One region of the Bariatricus sp. SGI.019 genome, then DNA from elsewhere that is predicted to be linked to it. Evidence: predicted binding sites of a transcription regulator. Region 1 holds the regulator's gene; the other holds the start of a gene.
The links. The regulator HrcA, encoded in region 1, represses chaperone genes, less so after heat shock. The targets are predictions, from matches to a motif close to TGTTAGCACTCNNNNNNNNNGAGTGCTAACA.

Region 1 (4,821 bases):
AATTTATGAAGTAGAGTCGTTTTGTAGTTGGCGAAAACGGTTGATGACGGTGCGGAGGAATCCTTCTTGGTTGGAAAAGTTTGGCGATTGGGAATGTCAGGCGCAGGGATAGAATCAATCTATCCCTGCGCCTGACATTCCCAATCACAAAACCTACTCAACCAGATTCCCATCAATCCCAATGGTCACGACTTGCCAGGGGATGAATTTTCCGCTTGATTTCAGTGCTTCGGTTGCTGCCCGTTCAATTCCGCCGCAGCAGGGGACTTCCATACGGACGATAGTAAGGCTTTTGATGGAATTGTTTTTTATGATCGCTGTTAATTTCTCTGTATAATCGCCTTCGTCTAATTTGGGACAGCCTATTAAGGTGATGCGGTTTTTGATGAAGCGATTATGAAAATCCCCATAGGCATATGCGGTACAGTCTGCTGCAATTAACAGGTCTGCATTTTCAAAATAAGGTGCATTGACCGGAACCAGTTTGATCTGGACAGGCCACTGACCAAGCTGGCTTGGCGAAGGAGTGCAGGCTGTATTATCAGAGGTGGATGCACTGGAATCGGATGCGGATGGTTCGCTCTGGCGGTTACGGATATTTTGTACCTTTTGACCGGGGCATCCTGCGAATTCTGTTGGCTTTTGCCCTTTTTGTTCCTTCATTTCTGCAATCATTTTCTTGATATTCAGATGCTTTTGTACTGCTTCTTCATCGTATGCTGCGGCCTCTCGTTCTTCCAAAGTGATTGCATTGGTCGGGCATACCGGAAGACAATTGCCGAGACCATCGCAATAGTCATCACGGATCAGCTTTGCTTTCCCGTCTATCATAGCAATGGCGCCCTCATGGCAGGCGGCAGCACAGGCTCCACATCCATTACATTTTTCTTCGTCTATATGAACCATTGTTCTTATCATATAAGTACCTCCTTGATTTGTTGTACCTAATTTACTACAATTATAAAATAAAATATGTTGTTTTTCCAACGATTGGAGGAGCTTATGAAAATAGATATTGATATTTAAAAAAAATCTCCGTTATTTATGGGAATTGAGAAGGAAGAGATAGAGAAGATAATGCCTGTTTTAGAAAGTAAGATGAAAGTATATCAGAAAAATGAGATGATACTGGGAGAGGAGGAGCCGGTAGAGAATCTTGGGGTAATTCTAGAGGGATGTGTACAGATAATATGTGAAGATGTATTTGGCAATCGTTCAATATTGGAACAACTTAGTCAAGGAGAACTATTTGGGGCAGCATTTTCTTGTGCAGGAATCAAAAAAAGTCCAGTCAGCGTTGTGACAGTGACGGATTGTACTGTTTTACAGGTTCCTGTGAAGAAAATATTTGAATTGTCTGCTGAGGGTTCTCTATTACAGCAGAAGTTCTTTATAAATATGGTACAAATATTTGCGAGAAAAAATGTGATGCTGGGAGAAAAGATCCGTCACATTTCAAAACGAACTACTAGAGATAAATTATTATCTTATCTGTCCGAACAATCAAAAAGAGCAGGAAGCAGGCATTTTACCATTCCATTTAATCGACAGGAACTGGCAGATTATCTTTGTGTGGAGCGGAGTGCGATGTCAACGGAACTGGGGAAACTAAAAAAAGAAGGTATTCTTGATATGTGCAGAAGTGAGTTTTGGCTAAAGTAGAAAAAACATTGAGTTTTTATTATTTAAAATGTATAATCAGTTATAGAACGAATTGGGGAATGCTTCACTGGAAGATTCCTAATTTACTTTTTTAGGAGGGAATATCATGAAAGTTTACGATTCAGTAAAAAAGGAAGAATTAGAAGTGGATGGAACAAAAGGATTGATCCAGATCATGAAGGATGGACGTCAGGTAGATTTATATCTGAAAGAAAAGAAATCTGACGCAGATGGTTATATGAGCTGGGATGTAGAACACTGGTCCAGTATCGATCCAAAGAGATTTATCCGTTGCTACTCATTAGAAGGAAGAGTATTGGGTGAATCTACCGGACATAATATCTATGACCTTGAAAATGAGTTTAAGCCAGAAGAAGCAGAAAAAATCGAGCTTAGTTAGGATTTTTGATAATACTTTTCTACTTTTCATCATGCGCAGAATCTCCCTGATGAGGAAGATTAGTGGTTTGGAATGTCAGGCGAGAAGATGGATGGAATGGCTGGCATTCGTTGGACAAGCACTAGAAGCCGTTATAGGAAAAGAAGCAGATATTTTGTGCGAAGATTTGGTTTCCAGCCAAATCTGAGAAGGCTGCTGAGCCTCGAAATCATCAAGATTTCGGGGCGAATCAGCCTGGTCGCCAAATATCTGCTTCTTTTCCTGTTATGGATTCTTAGCGAAGGACTCCGTAATGCCAGCCATTCCATCCATCTTCTCGCCGTCCACATTCCAATCATAACCATTCTCATCTAAATTCATTTTATAAAAAATATGTAAACTATGTTGACAAATGAAAACCATAGTGATACATTAATAGTCGAAGATGTTAGCACTCCTTAAATTCGAGTGCTAACAGGAAATCCGAAAGGAGGAGTACAGATGATAGCGGATCATGGACTTAGTGATCGTAAATTAAAAATTCTGCATGCAATCATTCAGAATTATCTTGAGACCGGCGAGCCTGTTGGTTCCAGAACGATTTCAAAATATACGGATTTGAATCTGAGTTCTGCAACGATTCGTAATGAGATGGCTGATCTGGAAGAACTTGGTTACATTATACAGCCACATACGTCTGCTGGACGAATTCCTTCGGATAAGGGCTATAGACTTTATGTTGATATGTTGATGGAAGAGAAGGAACAGGAACTGAATGAGATGCAGGAGCAGATGCTGGATAAGGCAGACAAGATGGAACAGCTTCTGAAGCAGGCAGCGAAAGTTCTTGCCAGTAATACGAATTACGCAACAATGGTCTCTACACCAATGAATAGCGCGAATAAAATTAAGTTCATTCAGTTGTCTATGGTAGATGAGGAACAGATTATTGCGGTGATCGTACTTGGCGGTAATGTGATTAAGAACAAGATTATTAATATAGATGAACCACTCAGTAATGAAAATTTATTGAAGTTGAATATGCTTCTTAACACAACGTTAAATGGTATGTCTATTGAAGAGATTAATCTTGGATTGATTGCAAGGCTGAAAGAGCAGGCTGGAATACACAGTGCAGTGATTGGAAATGTTCTGGATGCAGTAGCGGATGCCATTCAGATCGATGAAGATATGCAGATCTATACAAGTGGTGCTACGAACATATTTAAGTACCCGGAATTGAGTGATAATCAGAGTGCTCAGGAAATTATCAGTGCTTTTGAAGAAAAGCAGCAATTGACTGAACTAGTGACACAGACGCTGGCAAAAGAAGATAATACAGGGATTCAGGTATATATTGGTGATGAGACACCGGTACAGACTATGAAGGATTGTAGTGTTGTCACCGCAACTTATGAATTGGGAGATGGCATGAAGGGAACCATAGGTATTATCGGACCAAAAAGAATGGATTATGAACATGTATTGAAATCTATGAAACGGCTTCAGAATGAGCTGGATCGGATGTTTCATAAAAAAGAATAAGAAAGGTGGAATAACCCTTGGAAAATAATCAGGAGAAGAGCCAGGAAGAGATGGTAAAAGAAGCAGTTGAGGAGGCAAAGAAAGCTGCTGCAGAGCAGACAGAAGCCGACGAAAAAGCTGCAGAAGAAACTGGCGACGAAAGAGATAATGAAGTAGAATCAGAAGCGGACGCTGCTACAAAAGAAGATGCTGAATCAGATGAAATTGCTGACGAAGCAGAAGCCAAGAACAGTGATGAATCCAAATCTGAAAAAAAGATATTTGGCAAGAAGAATAAAAAAGATAAAAAGGACGAGAAGATCGAAGAACTGACAGACAGACTTACTCGTCAGATGGCTGAGTTTGATAACTTCCGCAAGCGTACAGAAAAGGAAAAATCCCAGATGTATGAAATAGGAGCGAAAGATATCATAGATAAGATTCTTCCGGTAGTTGATAATTTTGAGCGAGGGCTTAATGGTGTCAAGGAAGAAGAAAAAAACGATCCCTTTATCCAAGGAATGGAGATGGTGTATAAACAGTTGATGACTACACTGGAAGGAGTTGGGGTCAAACCTATCGAAGCGGTAGGACAGGAATTCAATCCTGATTTTCATAATGCAGTGATGCATGTGGAAGATGAAAACTTTGGTGAGAATATTGTAGCCGAAGAATTCCAAAAAGGTTATATGTACCGTGACTCAGTAGTGAGACACAGTATGGTAAAAGTAGCAAACTAATCGAACTACATCGAACTATTAAAAAATAAATTAGGAGGTCTTTATAATGGGCAAAATAATAGGTATTGACTTAGGAACAACAAACAGTTGTGTAGCTGTTATGGAAGGTGGCCAGCCAACGGTCATCGCAAATACAGAAGGTGCAAGAACAACACCATCTGTTGTAGCATTTTCAAAAACAGGAGAGCGTCTGGTAGGTGAACCTGCAAAACGTCAGGCAGTAACAAATGCTGAGAGAACAATCTCTTCTATTAAGAGAGAAATGGGCAGCGATTACAAGGTAACAATTGATGATAAGAAATATTCTCCTCAGGAGATTTCTGCTATGATTCTTCAGAAATTGAAAGCAGACGCAGAAGGATATCTTGGAGAAAAGGTAACAGAAGCTGTTATCACAGTACCTGCTTACTTTAATGATGCTCAGCGTCAGGCAACAAAAGATGCTGGTAAGATTGCAGGTCTTGATGTAAAACGTATCATCAACGAGCCTACAGCAGCAGCCCTGGCATACGGTCT
Region 2 (4,821 bases), 110 kb from region 1:
TCCTGATCTGGAGGCAGCAGTAGAGATTGCGGAGAAAGAACAGGAACAAGTGAAAATCGAAGATGAAGTGACGGATGTCATCTGTGATCAGTGTGGACGAAATATGGTCATTAAATATGGACCACATGGACGTTTTCTGGCATGCCCGGGATTTCCAGAATGTCGTAACACAAAGCCTTACCTAGAGAAAATAGGTGTTCCTTGTCCGTTGTGTGGTAAAGATGTGGTAATTCGAAAGACGAAAAAAGGAAGAAAATATTACGGATGTGAGAACAATCCAGAATGTGAATTTATGTCATGGCAGAAACCATCTACAAAGAAATGTCCAAGGTGTGGAAAATATATGGTAGAGAAAGGGAATAAGCTTCTCTGCGGTGATGAGCAGTGTGGATATGTAGAAAATAAAGAAAATAACAAAAATAATTAGGAAATTCAGGAAATTAATTGAAACTTCTAGAATTGTATGATAATATATCAATTAAAGGATGGTGGAATGTCAATGAGCGTACAATTGTTAGATAAAACCAGAAAAATCAACAAATTACTGCACAACAACAATTCGAGTAAAGTTGTATTTAATGACATTTGTGAAGTGCTTACGCAGATTTTAGATTCGAATGTATTAGTCGTAAGTAAAAAGGGAAAGGTACTTGGGGGAAGCAAATGTGACAATGTACCTTATATTAAAGAATTGATTGAGCAGGAAATCGGGAAACATATTGATGATATGCTAAATGAGCGACTTTTGAGTATCTTGTCAACCAAAGAGAATGTGAATCTGCAGACCTTAGGTTTTTCTGAAGATGCAGTGAAAAAATATCAGGCAATTATTACGCCGATTGATATCGCAGGAGAGCGCCTGGGTACTTTATTTATCTATAAAAAAGAACAGATGTATGAGATTGATGATATTATCTTGAGTGAGTATGGAGCAACAGTTGTAGGATTGGAGATGCTTCGTTCGGTGAATGAAGAAAGTGCCGAAGAGACCAGAAAAGAACATATTGTACAGTCGGCAATCAGTACATTATCTTATTCAGAGTTAGAAGCTATCATTCATATTTTTGATGAACTTGACGGAACCGAGGGAATTCTGGTTGCCAGCAAGATTGCGGATCGTGTTGGAATTACGAGATCTGTAATTGTAAATGCACTCCGTAAGTTCGAGAGTGCCGGCGTAATTGAATCACGTTCTTCCGGTATGAAAGGAACCTACATTAAAGTTGTTAATGATTATGTATTTACAGAATTGGAACATATCAAAGCAGAACGTATGAAATAGTCAGAGTAGAAAGGGTATCGGGCAACTGATACCCTTATTTGAGTTTAGCTGTAATATCTCGGCGGGGTATCAATAGGAAAGGAGAAATATATATGTACGAAAAGTGTCCGGCAGAGCTTCGAATGTCGAGAATGGTACTTAAAGACGGATATTTTGATGAAACTTCTCATCGCTGTAAAATCATTACGTATAATCCAGACGAAGAATGCATATATTTTCTATCAGAGGAGACAGAACTTCCGATATTTTCACTGGATGGAATCTATGAATGCCATATTGAGACGTCAAACGGAAATATTGGGTGCAATGGATTCATCAAAGAACGTTATTGGAATAAATCGGGGAAGATATTGAAGTTTCAGATTCGAAATGGATTTTATAAAAAACTTGTAAACTAAATAGAAAGTGTGTTGACAAAGTAGAAAGAGAGTGCTATTTTATATCTAGAGTCTTTTAGCACTCTCTTTTTGTGAGTGCTGACAAATCTTTGGATATAATTAAGGAGGAATAAATATGAAATTAGTACCATTAGGAGACAGAGTTGTATTAAAGCAGTTGGTTGCAGAAGAGACTACAAAGTCAGGAATAGTCATTCCTGGACAGTCAAAAGAAAAACCACAGCAGGCAGAAGTAATTGCTGTTGGACCAGGTGGAACAGTTGATGGAAAAGAAGTGACAATGAATGTTACAGTTGGACAGAAGGTTATTTATTCTAAATATTCAGGAACAACTGTAGAGATTGAAGACGAAGAATATATTATTGTAAAACAGGATGACATTCTTGCCATCTGTGAATAAAGAACAGTCAATAATAATGAATATAGAAAAGTTTTTTAATAGAATATAGGAGGCAGATTTATCATGGCAAAAGAAATTAAATATGGCGCAGAAGCAAGAAGCGCATTGGAAGCAGGAGTTAACCAGTTGGCAGACACAGTGAGAGTAACACTTGGACCAAAAGGACGTAATGTTGTTCTTGACAAATCATTCGGTGCACCACTGATTACAAATGATGGTGTTACAATTGCAAAAGAGATCGAATTGGAAGATGCTTTTGAGAATATGGGAGCACAGTTAATCAAGGAAGTTGCATCTAAGACAAATGATGTTGCCGGAGATGGTACTACAACAGCAACTGTATTAGCACAGTCTATGGTACATGAAGGAATGAAGAACCTGGCAGCAGGTGCTAATCCGATTATTCTCCGTAAAGGTATGAAGAAAGCAACAGATGCAGCGGTTGAAGCAATTGCTAAGATGTCCAGTAAAGTAAGAGATAAAGATCAGATCGCAAAAGTTGCAGCAATCTCAGCAGGCGATGTAGAAGTTGGAGAGATGGTTGCAGATGCAATGGAAAAGGTATCTAACGATGGAGTTATCACAATCGAAGAGTCCAAGACAATGAAGACAGAACTTGATCTGGTAGAAGGTATGCAGTTTGATCGTGGATATGTATCTGCATATATGGCAACGGATATGGATAAGATGGAAGCTGTTCTGGATGATCCATATATCTTGATCACAGATAAGAAGATTTCTAATATTCAGGAGATTCTTCCATTGTTAGAGCAGATTGTACAGTCTGGTGCAAGATTATTGATCATTGCAGAGGACGTAGAAGGAGAGGCACTTACTACGTTAATTGTGAACAAACTGCGTGGAACATTCAATGTAGCTGCTGTAAAAGCTCCTGGCTATGGTGACAGAAGAAAAGAAATGCTTAAAGATATTGCTATTCTGACAGGCGGACAGGTCATCTCTGATGAACTGGGAATGGATCTGAAAGAGACTACTCTGGATCAACTTGGACGTGCAAAATCTGTAAAAGTACAGAAAGAGAACACAGTTATCGTTGATGGTATGGGCGATAAGAAAGCGATTGCTGACCGTGTAGCTCAGATTAAGATGCAGATTGAAGAGACAACATCTGATTTCGACAGAGAGAAACTTCAGGAAAGACTTGCAAAACTTGCAGGTGGTGTAGCTGTAATCCGTGTTGGTGCAGCAACAGAGACAGAGATGAAAGAAGCAAAACTTCGTATGGAAGATGCACTTGCAGCAACAAGAGCAGCTGTTGAAGAAGGTATTATTGCAGGAGGCGGTTCTGCATATATCCACGCTACAAAAGAGGTTGCAGCTCTTGCAGATACTCTGGAAGGTGATGAGAAGACAGGTGCGAATGTAATCCTGAAAGCTCTGGAAGCTCCATTGTACCACATTGCAGCAAACGCCGGATTGGAAGGTTCTGTGATCATCAATAAAGTAAAAGAATCAGAGCCAGGTATTGGTTTCGATGCATTGACAGAGAACTATGTAGATATGGTAGAGAGCGGTATTCTTGATCCGGCTAAGGTAACAAGAAGTGCGCTTCAGAATGCAACAAGTGTTGCATCTACACTTCTGACAACGGAGTCTGTTGTTGCCAATATCAAAGAAGAGACCCCGGCAATGTCAGCTGGTGCAGGCGGCGGAATGGGCATGATGTAAACAGATACACATAAAGTGTGAAAATTTTGAAAACTCCTCTTGTGAGGAGTTTTCTTTTTGTCCTAAAATGTGCTACAATATCTTTAATTAAAATTTTGGAGGAAGAAAAAATGAGCGACTATTATACTGAACAATTGGTGAAGAAAAAACCAGATATGAAAGATATGATGACGAAAGCGATACTGATTGCGGTGACAATTGTATCTATTCTGGCAGTGCTTTATTATCCGATTATTATTCTGGTACCAGTTCTGTTAATCGGGCTTGATATATTCATGTTCCATCGGCTGAAAGTTGAGTATGAATACTTATATGTGAATGGCGATCTGGATATTGACAAGATTATGAATAAGTCAAAAAGAAAAAGAGTATTTTCGATGAATGTATCTGATCTGGAGATGCTGGCGCCGGCAGATGCAGTGGAGTTGCGTCAGTATCAGAATGCAAAGGTCTATGATTATAGTTCGGGAACTGGACAGGCAAGAGTGTATGCTCTGATAACAGCGAATCAGGGTGAGGTAAAGAAGATTCTGTTTGAGCCAAATGAGACGATTGTGGAAGGATTCTTCCTGATGGCGCCACGTAAAGTTATTCGCAAATAAATTGTCTGAAAAGAAAAAAGCGGACGAAATATGTTGACAAGTGATATACAAATTAGTTATTATAGCAGATAATCATAAAATTGAAGAGAGAGAAAGAGAGGATGACAATCATGGGAAAGATAATCGGAGAAGGCATTACGTTTGATGATGTACTTTTAGTTCCGTCTTATTCAGAAGTAATTCCAAATCAGGTGGATTTATCAACTTATTTAACAAAAAAAATCAAGTTAAATATACCAATGATGAGTGCAGGTATGGATACGGTAACAGAACATCGTATGGCCATTGCAATGGCTCGTCAGGGAGGAATTGGTATTATTCATAAAAACATGTCAATCGAACAGCAGGCAGAAGAGGTTGATAAGGTAAAGCGTTCCGAAAATGGGGTTATCACAGATCCATTTTATCTGTCACCGGAGAATACTCTGGAAGATGCCAACAATCTGATGG

Region 2: ACQRD1_RS02615 (co-chaperone GroES) is a predicted target of HrcA. The motif match lies at 1,734-1,764, and genes of this name have one in related genera.

Annotation. Positions count from the first base shown of each region.
Region 1 is NZ_JBNPOQ010000003.1:158,549-163,369, forward strand. It holds gene ACQRD1_RS03155 (metal-sensing transcriptional repressor) at 1-14, shown strand, start outside; gene ACQRD1_RS03160 (ATP-binding protein) at 154-918, opposite strand; gene ACQRD1_RS03165 (Crp/Fnr family transcriptional regulator) at 1,078-1,662, shown strand; gene ACQRD1_RS03170 (hypothetical protein) at 1,769-2,062, shown strand; gene ACQRD1_RS03175 (hypothetical protein) at 2,112-2,249, shown strand; gene hrcA (heat-inducible transcriptional repressor HrcA) at 2,543-3,586, shown strand; gene grpE (nucleotide exchange factor GrpE) at 3,604-4,305, shown strand; gene dnaK (molecular chaperone DnaK) at 4,352-4,821, shown strand, end outside.
Region 2 is NZ_JBNPOQ010000003.1:46,549-51,369, forward strand. It holds gene topA (type I DNA topoisomerase) at 1-427, shown strand, start outside; gene codY (GTP-sensing pleiotropic transcriptional regulator CodY) at 500-1,282, shown strand; gene ACQRD1_RS02610 (hypothetical protein) at 1,375-1,680, shown strand; gene ACQRD1_RS02615 (co-chaperone GroES) at 1,796-2,080, shown strand; gene groL (chaperonin GroEL) at 2,144-3,769, shown strand; gene ACQRD1_RS02625 (DUF6106 family protein) at 3,880-4,371, shown strand; gene guaB (IMP dehydrogenase) at 4,482-4,821, shown strand, end outside.